DNA from 2 places in the Micromonospora sp. M42 genome. Region 1 is predicted to be linked to the other one. Evidence: predicted binding sites of a transcription regulator. Region 1 holds the regulator's gene; the other holds the start of a gene.
The links. Region 1 encodes HrcA, which represses chaperone genes, less so after heat shock. Its sites were predicted from a motif close to GGTTNGCACNCTCNNNNNGAGNGTGCNAACC; they were not measured.
Positions count from the first base shown of each region.

Region 1 (6,919 bases):
GGGCCGGGACGCCACGGCTCGATCTCCGCCGGGTCGTGCTCGGCGGCGGCGGCGAGCAGCCGGTGCGCCAGGTCGAACACCTCCACGCCGGCGCCGGACGAGCCGAGCACCGCGGCGCCCATCGCCCCGGCGGTGCCCTGCCCGCCGCGCCGCCCGTAGACGGCGGCGAGGAATCCGGGCATCGCGCCGTCGTGCCCCACGTGGGTCACCCGCTCGGGCTGCGGCACCAGGATCAGCCCGAGGCCGAAGCCGGCCGTCCAGACCGACTCGTCGGTGGTGGTGAGCGGCCAGCGCATCTCCTCGACGGTGGCCGCGGCGAGCACCGCGCCGTCCGGGTCGAGCGCCGCCGGGTCGGCCAGGAAGGCGGCCCAGCGGGCCATGTCCGGCGCGGTGCTCCAGAGCTGGGCTGCGGGGGCCACCGCGCCGAAGTCGGCCGGTGGCTCCGGGTGGGCCTCGTCGGAGTACGCGTCGACCAGGAACCCGGTCGCGGCACGCTCGGTCGGGGCCGGACCGGTGGCGGTCAGCCCGAGCGGGGCGAGGACCCGGTCGGCCAGCACCTCGGCCCAGGTCCCGCCGCGCAGCCGGGCCACCATCTCGCCCAGGAGGGCCATGCCGAGGTTGGAGTAGTGGAAGCGCCGCCCGGTGGGCAGCACCCGCTCGACCCGGGCCAGGTCGGCCAGCAGCTCCTCGACGGCCGGGGCGCGCAGGCTGTCCCACACGTCGCCGTGGGGCTCGCGTTGCAGGCCGGCGGTGTGCGACAGCAGCCGGCGTACGGTCAGCTCGCCGTGCGCCGGCAGGTCGAGGTGCCGCCCGACCGGGTCGTCCAGGTCGAGCAGGCCGTCGTCGCGGCACTGCATGACGAGTACCGCGGTGAACGTCTTGGTGACCGAGCCGATCCGGAACACCGTCTCCGGCCCCAGCGGGGTGTCGTTGCCGGTGTCGCCCACGGCGCAGGTCCAGAGCGGCCGGTCGGCGCGGTGCAGGGCGGCCGACACCGCCGGGATCCGCCCGGTGGCCTGGGCCTGGCGCACCATCCGGCCGAGCCGGTCCGAGACGTCGGTCATCGGCAGAGCATCGGGCCGAGCGGCGCGCCGCCGAGCAGGTGGGCGTGCACGTGGAAGACCTCCTGGCCGCCGTACGGGCCGGTGTTGAACATCAGCCGGAACCCGTCCACGGTCAGGCCCTCCTCCTCTGCCACCACGGCGGCGGTCTGGAGCACCTCACCGGCCAGTTCGGGCGCGCCCTGGGCCAGCGTGGCCACGTCGGCGTAGTGCTCCTTCGGGATCACCAGCACGTGCGTGGGCGCCTTCGGGTCGATGTCCCGGAAGGCCAGGGTGGTGGCGGTCTCGCGGACGATGGTGGCGGGAATCTCCCCGGCGACGATCCGGCAGAAGAGGCAGTCCATCGCAGCAGTGTAAGGAGGGGCCCCCGCTTAACGCCTCCGGCATGGGAAGGGGCCCTTCTTAACACCCCGGGCCGGTGCGGCAGGATGGCCGCCATGGCGGGACGGGCGGTGCTGGTGACGGGGGCCTCGCGGGGCATCGGGCGGGCGGTGGCGCGAGCGTTCGCCGCAGGTGGGGACCGGGTGGCGATCCACCACCGGGACTCCGCCGAGCTGGCGGAGCGGCTGCGCGCCGAGCTGCCCGGCGACGGGCACGTGGTGGTACGCGCCGACCTGGCCGACCCCGACGCGGTACGCGCCATGGTGGACGAGGCGGCCCAGCGGCTCGGCGGTCTCGACGTGCTGGTGAACAACGCGGGCGTGTTCGGGCCGGCCGATCCCCCGCACCCGGTCTTCGCGAGCAGCTACGAGCAGTGGCGGGCGCGGTGGCGGGAGGTGCTCGACACCAACCTGGTCGGCGCGGCGAACGCGGCCTGGTGCGCCGCGCAGCACATGCGCGACAGTGGGGGCCGGATCGTCAACGTCTCGTCCCGGGGCGCGTTCCGGGGCGAGCCGGCCAACCCGGCGTACGGGGCCAGCAAGGCCGGGATGAACGCGATGGCCCAGTCGCTGGCGGTGGCCCTGGCGCCGTACGGCATCGGGGTGGCCTGCGTGGCGCCCGGCTTCGTCGAGACGGACATGACCAACGAGCATCTGAAGGCAGAGCGGGGCGAGGCGGTACGCGCGCAGTCCCCGTTCCACCGGGTGGCGCGTCCGGAGGAGATCGCGGCGGCGGTGCACTGGCTGGCGAGCCCCGAGGCCGAGTGGGCCTCAGGAACGATCATCGACCTGAACGGCGCTTCCTACCTCCGCTCCTGACCCACGCCTCCCCCGCTACCAGTGGGTCAGGCGGGTGGCCAGGACTGTCAGGGCGGCCACGCCTGCTGTGGACGTACGCAGCACCGACGGGCCCAGGCGGACCGTGCGGGCGCCCGCCTCGGCGAACGTGGCCAGCTCGTGGTCGGCGATGCCGCCCTCCGGGCCGACCACCAGGACGATCTCCCCGGCCGTCGGCAGGTCGACTGTGGTCAGCCGGTCCTGCGCGCCCTCGTGCAGCACGAACGCGGCGGCCGCGCCGGCGATCCGGCGGGCCACCGTGGCGGTGGACTCGTCCGGGGCGCCGGCCACCACCGGCAGCCACGGGCGGCGGGCCTGCTTGGCCGCCTCCCGGGCGGTGGCCACCCACTTCTGCCGGGCCCGTACGCCCCGGTCGCCGCGCCACTGCGCCACCGAGCGGGACGCCGCCCACGGCACGATCTCGTCCACCCCGACCTCGGTCATCGCCTGCACGGCGAGTTCACCCCGGTCGCCCTTGGCGATGCCCTGCACCACGACGAGCCGCGGGACGGGCGCGTCCGCGTACCCCCGGCTGGTGACGCGCAGGTCGAGCGCGCCCCGGCCGACGGCGGTGACCACCGCGGCGGCGGTGCCGCCCCGGCCGTCGGCGAGCAGCAGCTCCTCACCGGCCCGCAGCCGCTGCACGGTGGCCGCGTGGTGGCCCTCCGGGCCGTCCAGCGTCAGCGTGTCACCGGTGGGCAGCGCCTCGACCAGGAACAGCGGGGCGGACACCTCAGGCGTGCCCGTTGAAGGCGTCGCGCATCCGGGAGAAGAAGCCGCCCTGCTTGGTCAGCTCGGCGACCTCCTCGCCGCGGGTCTTGGCGAAGTCGCGCAGCATCCGCTCCTGGTCGGCGTCGAGCTTGGTCGGGGTACGCACGTCCAGGTGCACGTAGAGGTCACCCCGGCCGGTGCCGCGCAGGTGCGGTACGCCCCGGGCGCGCAGCCGCAGCGTGCTGCCGGGCTGGGTGCCGGGCTTGACGTCGACGGTCTCCTCGCTGTCCAGCGTCTTGATGGTCAGCCGGGTGCCGAGCGCGGCGGCGGTCATCGGCACCGTCACCCGGCAGTGCAGGTCGTCGCCCTTGCGGGAGTAGACGTCGTGCGGCCGCTCGTGGATCTCCACGTAGAGGTCCCCGGCGGTGCCGCCGCCCGGGCCGACCTCGCCCTGCTGGGCCAGGCGGATCCGCATGCCGTCCTCGACGCCGGCCGGGATCTTGACGGTCAGCGAGCGGCGGGTACGCACCCGGCCCTCACCGGCGCAGGTCGGGCAGGCATGCGGGATGGTGGTGCCGTAGCCCTGGCAGACGGTGCACGGCCGGGCGGAGACCACCTGGCCGAGGAACGTGCGCTGCACCGACTGCACCTCGCCCCGGCCGGCGCACGCCTCGCAGGTGGCCAGGTGGGTGCCGGCGGCGGTGCCGGCGCCGGAGCAGGTGGTGCAGAGCACCGCGGTGTCGACGGTGATCGGCGCCTCGACGCCGAACGCGGTCTCGTTGAGGTCCAGTTCCAGGCGCAGGATCGCGTCCGCGCCGGGCCGGGTGCGCGGCCGGGGTCCCCGGCTGCCGCCCGCCGCGCCGCCGAAGAACGCGTCCATGATGTCCTGGAAACCGACGAACGGACCGGCGCCGCCGGGCCCGCCCGGGCCGCCCATGCCACCGCCGCCGGGGGCGAGCGGGTCGCCGCCGAGGTCGACGATCTGCCGTTTCCGGTCGTCCGAGAGGACCTCGTACGCGGCGTTGATGTCCTTGAACTTCTCCTGGGCCTCCGGGTCCGGATTGACGTCCGGGTGGTACTGCCGCGCCAGCTTGCGGTAGGCGCGCTTGATCTCGTCGTCGGAGGCTTCCCGGCTCACGCCGAGAATGCCGTAGTAGTCCCTGGCCACTGCGTTAGGTGTCCTCATGTTCGTCTCGCGTCGCTCCGGTCGTCGGCCGCAACCGGCCGTCGGCCCTGACTGGTCAGTTCTGGGCCAGCAGTTCGCCCACGTAGCGTGCCACGGCCCTCACCATGGCGATATTGCCGGGGTAGTCCATCCGGGTCGGCCCGAGCACGCCGAGCCCACCGACGATGGTGCTGCCCGGTCCGTAGCCGGTGCTGACCACCGAGGCGGCCCGCAGGTTGTCGAACTCGTTCTCGTCGCCGATCAGCACGCGGGTGGTGCTCGGCTCGGTCTCGCCGATCAGTTTGAGCAGCACTACCTCTTCTTCGAGCGCCTCCAGGATCGGCCGCAGCGAGCCCTGGAAGTCGAGCAGGCCGCCCCGGGTGAGGTTGGCCTGGCCGGCCAGCGCGAGGCGCTCCTCGTGCCGTTCCACGAGCGTCTCCAGCAGCACCGTGGACAGCGTGGTCATGGCCGGGCGCAGGTGCGGCGCGGACTCGTCCACCAGGGCCTGCACCAGCGGCGGCGTCTCGGAGAGCTGGCTGCCGACGAGCTTCTCGTTCACCAGCCGGCGCAGGTCGGTCACGTCGTCGGCGGGAACCGGGGCGGGCAGCTCGACGAGTCGCTGCTCGACCCGGCCGGTGTCGGCGATCATGACGACCATCAGCCGGGTGGTGGAGATCGGCACGAGTTCCAGGTGACGCACCTTGGACCGGGCCAGGCTCGGGTACTGCACCACGGCGACCTGCCGGGTGAGCTGGGCGAGCAGCCGGACCGTGCGGTGCACCACGTCGTCCAGGTCGACCGCGCCGACCAGGAAGCGCTCGATGGCGCGGCGCTCGGCGGGGCTGAGCGGCTTGACCCGGGAGAGCCGGTCCACGAAGAGGCGGTAGCCGCGGTCGGTGGGCACCCGGCCGGCGCTGGTGTGCGGCTGCCGGATGTAGCCCTCCTCCTCCAGCACCGCCATGTCGTTGCGCACCGTCGCCGGGGAGACGCCGAGCTGGTGCCGCTCGACCAGGGCCTTGCTGCCCACCGGCTCCTGCGTGGCGACGTAGTCCTCGACGATCGCGCGCAGCACGGCGAGTTTGCGGTCGTCGAGACCCATGTCCCCACCTCCTGACACACCTCGGCCGGGCCGGCACGCGGCATCCGCCGGGCGGCTGGCACTCGACTGTAGCGAGTGCCAGTCTACGTCGGCACCCCCACCGACGCGATGATCGCCTGACGGACCTGCGGTGCGGCCCACCACACCGCGCGGCACGCCAGGGCCGAACAGCCGGTCACGCTCGGTCTGTGTCGCCCTGGTGCGACTTGCCCGCTGGCCCTACCGTGACCTCCATGACTGAACCTCCTCGCCCTCCCGGAGCAGGGGACTCCGGCCCCCAGCCCGACCCGTCGGCGCCCTACGGCTCCGGCGAGCCGCCCACCGCTCCACTGTCCGGCGCGCCGGGCGCGGGCGGGTATCCCCCGCCCGGTGACTATCCGCCCCCGGGCGGCTACCCGCCCCCCGGTGCCCAGCCTCCGCCGGGCGGCTACCCGCCCCCTGGTGGTTACCCCCCGCCGGCCGGCGCGCCGGGCTACGGCGCCGGTGGCGGCTATCCCGGCGGTGGCGGCTACGGCCCGGCCGGGTACGCCAACAACGACGAGAAGACCTGGGCCCTGGTGGCGCACTTCGGTGGCGCCGCGGGCGTCATCATCGGTGGCGGTCTGCTCGGCTGGGTCGCCCCGCTGATCGCGATGATGACCCGCGGCCAGCAGTCGCCGACCGTACGCGCCCACGCGGTCGCGGCGCTGAACTTCCAGATCACCTGGACCATCGCCAGCGTCCTCGCCTGGGTGATCACGGTCATCACCTGCGGGATCCTGTTCTTCGTCCCGATGCTGGTCTGGCTGGTGCCGTTGATCTTCGGGATCATCGGCGGGGTCAAGGCCAACGAGGGTGTGCTCTACCGCTACCCGATGACCTACAACTTCGTGAAGTGACACCGCCGGCCGGCCGAGGGGGCGGCCGGCCGGCGCCGGTCACGGCAGCAGGTCGCGTACCACCGCGTCGGCCAGCAGCCGTCCGCGCAGCGTCAGCACCACAAGCCCCCGCGCGTACGCCCCGGCGTCGAGCAGCCCGGCGTCCCGGGCCCGCTCGGCGCCCGCCCGGCCGGGCTCGTCCAGCACGTCCAGCGGCAGCCCGGAGGCGAGCCGCACCCGCAGCATCACGTCCTCCATGTGCTGCTCGTCCGCGCTGAGCACCTCCCGGGCCAGTGCCGGCGAGGCGCCCTCGGCCAGCCGCGCCGCGTACGCGCTCGGGTGTTTGACGTTCCACCAGCGCACGCCGCCGACGTGGCTGTGCGCCCCCGGGCCCAGGCCCCACCAGTCGGCGCCGGTCCAGTAGAGCAGGTTGTGCCGGCACGCCGCCGCCGCCGAGCGGGCCCAGTTCGACACCTCGTACCAGGAGAAGCCGGCTGCGCCGAGCGCCGCCTCCGCGGCCAGGTAGCGGTCCGCCGCCACGTCGTCGGAGGGGTACGGCAGCTCGCCCCGGCGCATCCGCGCGGCCAGCCGGGTGCCGTCCTCCACGATCAGGGCGTACGCGCTGACGTGGTCCACCCCGGCGTCGACGACCTGGGCCAGCGAGGCGGCGAAGTCGTCTGCCGTCTCGCCCGGCGTGCCGTAGATCAGGTCCAGGTTCACGTGCTCGAACCCGGCGTCGCGCGCCTCCAGCGCGGCGGCGGTGGCCCGGCCCGCGCTGTGCCGCCGGTCCAACACCGCGAGCACCCCGG
Region 1 covers NZ_KK037233.1:5,794,389-5,801,307, reverse strand. Annotated here, with positions in the region: gene MCBG_RS26795 (serine hydrolase domain-containing protein) at 1-1,064, opposite strand, end outside; gene MCBG_RS26790 (histidine triad nucleotide-binding protein) at 1,061-1,405, opposite strand; gene MCBG_RS26785 (SDR family NAD(P)-dependent oxidoreductase) at 1,499-2,260, shown strand; gene MCBG_RS26780 (16S rRNA (uracil(1498)-N(3))-methyltransferase) at 2,276-3,010, opposite strand; gene dnaJ (molecular chaperone DnaJ) at 3,012-4,157, opposite strand; gene hrcA (heat-inducible transcriptional repressor HrcA) at 4,231-5,253, opposite strand; gene MCBG_RS32075 (DUF4870 domain-containing protein) at 5,487-6,131, shown strand; gene hemW (radical SAM family heme chaperone HemW) at 6,171-6,919, opposite strand, start outside.

Region 2 (6,919 bases), 640 kb from region 1:
CGGCCGGCTTCTCCACCACGAGGCTCTCGGTGGTGAGCAGCAGGCCGGCGATCGAGGCGGCGTTGCTGACCGCGTTGCGGGTCACCTTCACCGGGTCGATGATGCCGGACTTGGCCAGGTCGACGTACTCGCCGGTGGCGGCGTCGAGGCCGTGGCCCCAGTCCTTGCCGACGACCTTCTGCACCACCACGTAGCCGTCGTGGCCGGCGTTCTGGGCGATCCAGCGCAGCGGCTCGACGAGCGACTTGCGCACGATCGAGACGCCGACCTTCTCGTCACCGGTGAAGCCCAGGTCGTCGTCGAGCGCCGGCAGGATCTGGGCCAGGGCGGCGCCGCCACCCGGGACCGTGCCCTCCTCGACCGCGGCCTTGGTCGCGGCGATGGCGTCCTCGATGCGGTGCTTGCGCTCCTTCATCTCGACCTCGGTGGCCGCGCCGACCTTGATCACGGCGATGCCGCCGGAGAGCTTCGCCAGCCGCTCGGCCAGCTTCTCCCGGTCCCACTCCGAGTCGGAGGCCTCGATCTCCTTGCGGATCTGGGCGACCCGGTCGGCGACCTCGGAGGCCTGCCCGCCACCGTCGACGACAGTGGTGTTCTCCTTGTCGACCACGACGCGGCGGGCGGTGCCGAGCACCTCCAGGCCGACCTGGTCGAGCTTGTAGCCCAGCTCCGGGGCGACCAGCTCGGCGCCGGTCAGGATCGCCATGTCCTGGAGCATCGCCTTGCGGCGGTCGCCGAAGCCGGGGGCCTTGACCGCGCAGACCTTGACGGTCTTGCGCAGCGCGTTGACCACGAGCGTCGACAGGGCCTGGCCCTCGACGTCCTCGGCGACGATGAGCAGCGGCTTGTTGTTCTGGAGAACCTTCTCCAGCAGCGGCAGCAGCTCCTCGATCGCCGAGATCTTCTGCGTGGTGATCAGGATGTACGGGTCCTCCAGGACCGCCTCCTGCGCCTCCAGGTCGGTGACGAAGTTCGGCGAGATGAAGCCCTTGTCGAACTGGAGACCCTCGGTCACCTCCAGCTCGGTGGTGAGCGCGGAGCCCTCCTCGACGGTGATGACGCCGTCGCGGCCGACCTTCTCCATCGCCTCGGCGATCAGCTCACCGATCGCGGCGTCCTGCGCGGAGACGGTCGCGACGTGCGCGATCGACTCCTTGCCGGCGACCTCGACGGCCTTGCCGAGCAGCGCCTCGGAGACCTTGGCGGCCGCCGCGTCGATGCCCCGCTTCAGGCCGGTCGGGTTGGCGCCGGCGGCCACGTTGCGCAGGCCCTCGCGGACCATGGCCTGGGCCAGCACGGTGGCGGTGGTGGTCCCGTCGCCGGCGACGTCGTTGGTCTTGGTCGCCACCTCCTTGACCAGCTGCGCGCCGAGGTTCTCGTACGGGTTGGTGAGCTCGATCTCCTTGGCGATGGTCACGCCGTCGTTGGTGATCGTGGGCGCACCGAACTTCTTGTCCAGGACGACGTTGCGCCCGCGCGGGCCGAGGGTGACCTTGACCGCGTCCGCGAGGGCGTTGACACCGTGCTCGAGCAGGTGCCGGGCGTCGTCCGAGAAGCTGAGGATCTTCGCCATCAGTATCCCTTCGAAGCGACGTTGCCCCGGCCCGGCGAGCCGGACCGGGGCAACGACACTGATCGGTTGCTTACTTCTCGATGACCGCGAGGACGTCGCGGGCGGAGAGCACCAGGTACTCCTCGCCGGCGTACTTGACCTCGGTGCCGCCGTACTTCGAGTAGAGGACGGTGTCGCCGACCTTCACGTCGATCGGCACGCGGTTGCCCTTGTCGTCGATCCGGCCCGGGCCGACAGCGAGGACGGTGCCCTCCTGCGGCTTCTCCTTGGCGGTGTCGGGGATCACGATGCCCGAGGCGGTGGTGGTCTCGGCCTCGTTCGCCTGGACCACGATGCGGTCCTCGAGCGGCTTGATCGCAACCTTGGTCGCGGTAGTCACGGGCATACCCTCCCGGGTACTTGGTGTCGTTGCCGGCCGGCGTGCCGACCAGCGTCAATCTGCCACATGCCACCGGGCGGGGCCGTCGTCGCGGGTGCCGGTCCGCCTGGCGCTCAACCCCCGGGCACGAGGCTCGGGCGTTGGCACCCTCAGGGTGAGAGTGCTAATCGCAGGTTATTCCTCGGCTAGCACTCCGTCAAGGAGAGTGCCAACGCGCGTCGCCCTCCGTGTCGCGCCGGAACCGGCCCGGGAGAATGGGCGCGTGGATCTCGACCTGCTCGCCGTGCTGCGTACCCCCGAGGGGTCGGCGGCGCTCGCCGCGGCCGGGCGGGGGGCCGGCGGCGACCCGCTGGCGGCGGCGGCCGCGCTGCGCTCGGCCGGGATTCCGGGCGACCTCGCCGCCGCCGCGCTGACCCAGGCCGAGCTGCGCCGCCGGGCAGCAGGCAAGTTCGGCGCGGCGGCGGCCGGGATGTTCCTCACCCGGCCCGGGCTGGAGCAGGCCACCCGCGGGGTGGTCGCCGGCCGCCGGGCCGCACGGCTGCGCGCCGCGGGCGTGACCACGCTGGCCGACCTGGGTTGCGGCCTGGGCGCCGACGCGCTCGCCGCTGCCCGCGCCGGCATCCGGGTGTACGCGGTGGAGGCCGACCCGCTGACCGCCGCGATGGCCGCCGCGAACGCCGAGGCGGCCGGGCTCGCCGATCTGGTGACAGTCGAGTGCGGCGACGCCACGGAGTTCGACGTGAGCCGCGTCGACGGCGCGTTCTGCGATCCGGCGCGGCGGCGGGCCGGCACCGGGCGGCGCGTCTTCGACCCGAACTCCTACTCGCCGCCGTGGGACTTCGTCATCGGTCTCGCCGCGCGGGTGCCGCGCACAGTGGTGAAGGTCGCGCCGGGGCTGGACCACGCGCTGATCCCGGCGGGCGCCGAGGCGGAGTGGGTGAGCGTGGACGGCGACCTGGTCGAGGCAGCGCTCTGGTGCGGCGAGCTGGCCGGCGTACCGCGCCGCGCCACCCTGCTGCGCGAGAAGGAAGGGCCCCTTCTTAACGCCTCCGGTAGTAAAAGGGTCCCTTCCTATCACCTCACCGGCACGGGCGCGCAGGAGGCGCCGGTGGGGCCGGTCCGGCGCTTCCTCTACGACCCGGACCCGGCGGTGGTGCGCGCGCACCTGGTCGCCGAGCTGGCCACGGACCTCGACGCCACGCTCGCCGACCCGTCGATCGCCTACCTGTACGCCGACGAGGCCCGGCCCACCCCGTTCGCCCGCTGCCTGGAGATCACCGACGTGCTGCCGTTCTCGCTGAAGCGGCTGCGCGCCCTGCTGCGGGAACGCCGGGTCGGCCGGGTGGAGATCCGCAAGCGCGGGTCGGCGCTGGAGCCGGAGAAGCTGCGCCGTGACCTGCGGCTGTCCGGCGAGGCGGCGGCCGACCTGGTGCTGACCCGGGTGGCGGGCGACCCCACGGTGCTCGTGTGCCGGCCGGTTCCGGTCGGCGGCTGACCCGGCTCACGTTTCCAGCTCGCGGTGTCGCGGCGCGCGGGTTAGCTTGAGCCCGTGGCGGGCCCTGGCACTCCGGCGATCGCGTTGCTGAGCAAGCGGAAGATCGCCCACAGCATCCACCCGTACGACGTCTCGCCGGACGCGCCGAACTACGGCGCGCTCGTGGCCGCGGCGCTCGGGGTGGCACCGGACCGGGTGTTCAAGTCGCTGGTCACCGAGGTCGACGGCGGGCTGACCGTGGCGGTGGTGCCGGTGACCGGCGAGCTGGACCTGAAGGCGCTGGCCGCCGCGGTGGGCGGCAAGCGCGCGGTGATGGCGGACCGGGCGGTGGCCGAGCGGGCGACCGGGTACGTGCGGGGCGGCATCAGTCCGCTCGGCCAACGTAAGCGGCTACCGACAGTCGTCGACTCCTCGGCGCTGGCGCACCCGACCGTGTACGTGTCGGCGGGCCGCCGGGGATTGCAGGTGCAGCTCACGCCGACGGATCTGGTGGCGCTCACCGGGGCGGCCACGGCATCGATCGCCGCCACCTGAGCGGGCTCGTGACGGTACGTGTGGGAGCGTTCCCGGAGCGCGCTCTCCCGGCGGTGTCCCGCGGGTGACAACCGCGTTGCTGAATTGTTACCGCCGCCAACAAACTTCTGACCTCGGCAGTCTTGCGGCGCATGGGAGGCGGGGAATACGTTGCCGGACACAACAAAACATCACCACTCCCCCACCTCCGAAAGGACCCTGCACATGCGCAAGGGCTTCCTCACCTTCGCGGCCGTCGGTCTCCTCGCGACCGGCAGCATGGCCGCCTGCGGTGACAACGGCGGTTCTTCCGACGAGGCCGGCGGCTCCAACGCCAAGAAGCCGAAGATCGGCGTGATCCTGCCGGACAGCAAGTCCTCCGCCCGCTGGGAGGGCGCGGACCGCAAGTACCTCAAGGCGGCGTTCGACGCGGCCGGCGTCGACTCCGACATCCAGAACGCGCAGAACGACAAGACCGCGTTCCAGACCATCGCCGACCAGATGATCACCAGCGGCGTCAACGTCCTGATGATCGTCAACCTGGACTCCGGCACCGGCAAGGCCGTGCTCGACAAGGCCAAGTCGCAGGGCGTCGCGACCATCGACTACGACCGGCTGACCCTGGGCGGCTCCGCCCAGTACTACGTCAGCTTCGACAACGAGGCCGTCGGCAAGCTCCAGGGCGAGGGCCTGAGCAAGTGCCTGACCGACAAGGGCGTCAAGAACCCGTCGATCGCGTACCTCAACGGCTCGCCGACCGACAACAACGCCACCCTGTTCAAGAACGGGTACGACTCGGTGCTCAAGCCGAAGTTCGACTCGAAGGAGTACACCAAGGTCGCCGACGACCCGGTGCCGGCCTGGGACAACGCGCAGGCCGCCACGATCTTCGAGCAGCAGATGACCAAGGCCGGCGGCAAGATCGACGGCGTGCTCGCCGCCAACGACGGTCTCGGCAACGCGGCCATCTCGGTGCTGAAGAAGAACAAGCTCAACGGCAAGGTCCCGGTGACCGGTCAGGACGCCACCAAGGAGGGCCTGCAGAACATCCTCGCCGGTGACCAGTGCATGACCGTCTACAAGGCGGTCAAGAAGGAGGCGGACGCCGCCGCCGAGCTGGCCATCGCGCTCGCCAAGGGTGAGCGGAAGGACACCGGCCAGACGGTCAAGGACCCGGAGGGCAACCGGGACGTGCCGGCCGTGCTGCTGGAGCCCAAGGCCATCTTCAAGGACAACGTCAAGGACGTCGTGGCCGACGGCTACGTCACCAAGGAAGAACTCTGCACCGGTGCCTTCGCGAAGCTCTGCACCGACGCCGGCGTGAGCTGACCCACCCGCCTCAGGCGGCGCCGCCCGGCACGGGTTCTCCCGTGCCGGGCGGCGCCCGCGCCGGACGGGATCCGAGACCTCCCTCCGCCCAAAGGAGAACCCCGTGTCCGCAACCCCCCTGCTGGAGCTACGCGGGATCGACAAGAGCTTCGGTCCCGTCCAGGTGCTGCGCGACGTCGCCTTCGCCGCGCACCCCGGCGAGGTGACCGCGCTCGTCGGTGACAACGGCGCCGGCAAGTCGACCCTGGTCAAGTGCATCAGCGGCATCCACCCCACCGACGCCGGCGAGTTCCTCTTCGACGGCCGGCCGGTGACCATCAACAGCCCCCGGGACGCCGCCGCGCTCGGGATCGAGGTCGTCTACCAGGATCTCGCGCTCTGCGACAACCTCGACATCGTGCAGAACATGTTCCTCGGCCGGGAGAAGCGCAGCGGCATCGTGCTCGACGAGCCGACCATGGAGCAGATGGCCGCCGAGACGCTCGCCGGCCTGAGCGTGCGCACCGTGAAGTCGCTGCGCCAGCACGTGGCCAGCCTCTCCGGCGGCCAGCGGCAGACCGTCGCCATCGCCAAGGCCGTGCTCTGGAACAGCCGGCTGGTCATCCTGGACGAGCCGACCGCCGCGCTCGGCGTCGCGCAGACCGCCCAGGTGCTGGAGCTGGTGCGCCGGCTGGCCGACAACGGCCTGGCCGTGGTGCTCATCTCGCACAACATGAACGACGTCTTCGCCGTCTCCGACCGGATCGCCGCGCTCTACCTCGGCCAGATGGTCGCCCAGGTGAAGACCACCGACATCACCCACTCGCAGGTGGTCGAGCTGATCACCGCCGGCCGATCCGGCGGCCTCGGCCTCACCGGCGAGCCGGGCGGCAACGGCGCCGCGCCCGCCGACACCACCCCAGGAGCCATCCGATGACCGCCATCGTCGTGAAGAAGGAAGGCCCGGCCGGCGTCGCGCCGACACCGACCCTGAACAGCCACGTGAACAACTACTGGCGCCGGGTACGCGGCGGCGACATCGGCGCGCTCCCCGCGGTGGTCATGCTCGTGGCGCTGGCGGTGGGCTTCTCGATCGCCCGCCCGTCGTTCTTCACCGCCGGCAACCTGGCGAACCTGTTCACCCAGGGCGCGGCGGTCACGCTCATCGCCATGGGCCTGGTCTTCGTCCTGCTGCTCGGCGAGATCGACCTCTCCGCCGGCTTCGCCAGCGGCGTCTGCGCCGCGATCCTGGCCAACGTGGTCACCGTGCTCGGCTACCCCTGGTACGTGGCGGTGCTCGCCGCCGTCGTCACCGGTCTGGTGATCGGCACCGTGCTGGGCCTGCTGGTCGCCAAGGTCGGCATCCCGTCCTTCGTGGTGACGCTCGCCGGGTTCCTCGCCTTCCAGGGTGTCGTGCTGACGCTGATGGACGAGGGCGCCAACATCGCGATCCGCGACGACGTGCTCGTCGCGATCGCCAACCGCAACCTCTCCCCGGCGCTGGGCTGGGCGCTCGCCGCGGTGGCCGTCGCCGGGTACGCGGCAGTGCAGTTGCTCCGGTACCGCAACCGGGCCGCCCGTGGCCTGCTCACCGACCCGCTCACGGTGGTCGGCGCGCGGATCGCCGGCCTGGCCGTGATCCTCGGCGTGG
Region 2 covers NZ_KK037233.1:5,150,491-5,157,409, reverse strand. Annotated here, with positions in the region: gene groL (chaperonin GroEL) at 1-1,573, opposite strand, end outside; gene groES (co-chaperone GroES) at 1,644-1,958, opposite strand; gene MCBG_RS23835 (THUMP-like domain-containing protein) at 2,215-3,447, shown strand; gene ybaK (Cys-tRNA(Pro) deacylase) at 3,502-3,981, shown strand; gene MCBG_RS23825 (sugar ABC transporter substrate-binding protein) at 4,186-5,289, shown strand; gene MCBG_RS23820 (ATP-binding cassette domain-containing protein) at 5,393-6,205, shown strand; gene MCBG_RS23815 (sugar ABC transporter permease) at 6,202-6,919, shown strand, end outside.
Region 2: groES (co-chaperone GroES) is a predicted target of HrcA. The motif match lies at 2,091-2,121, and genes of this name have one in related genera.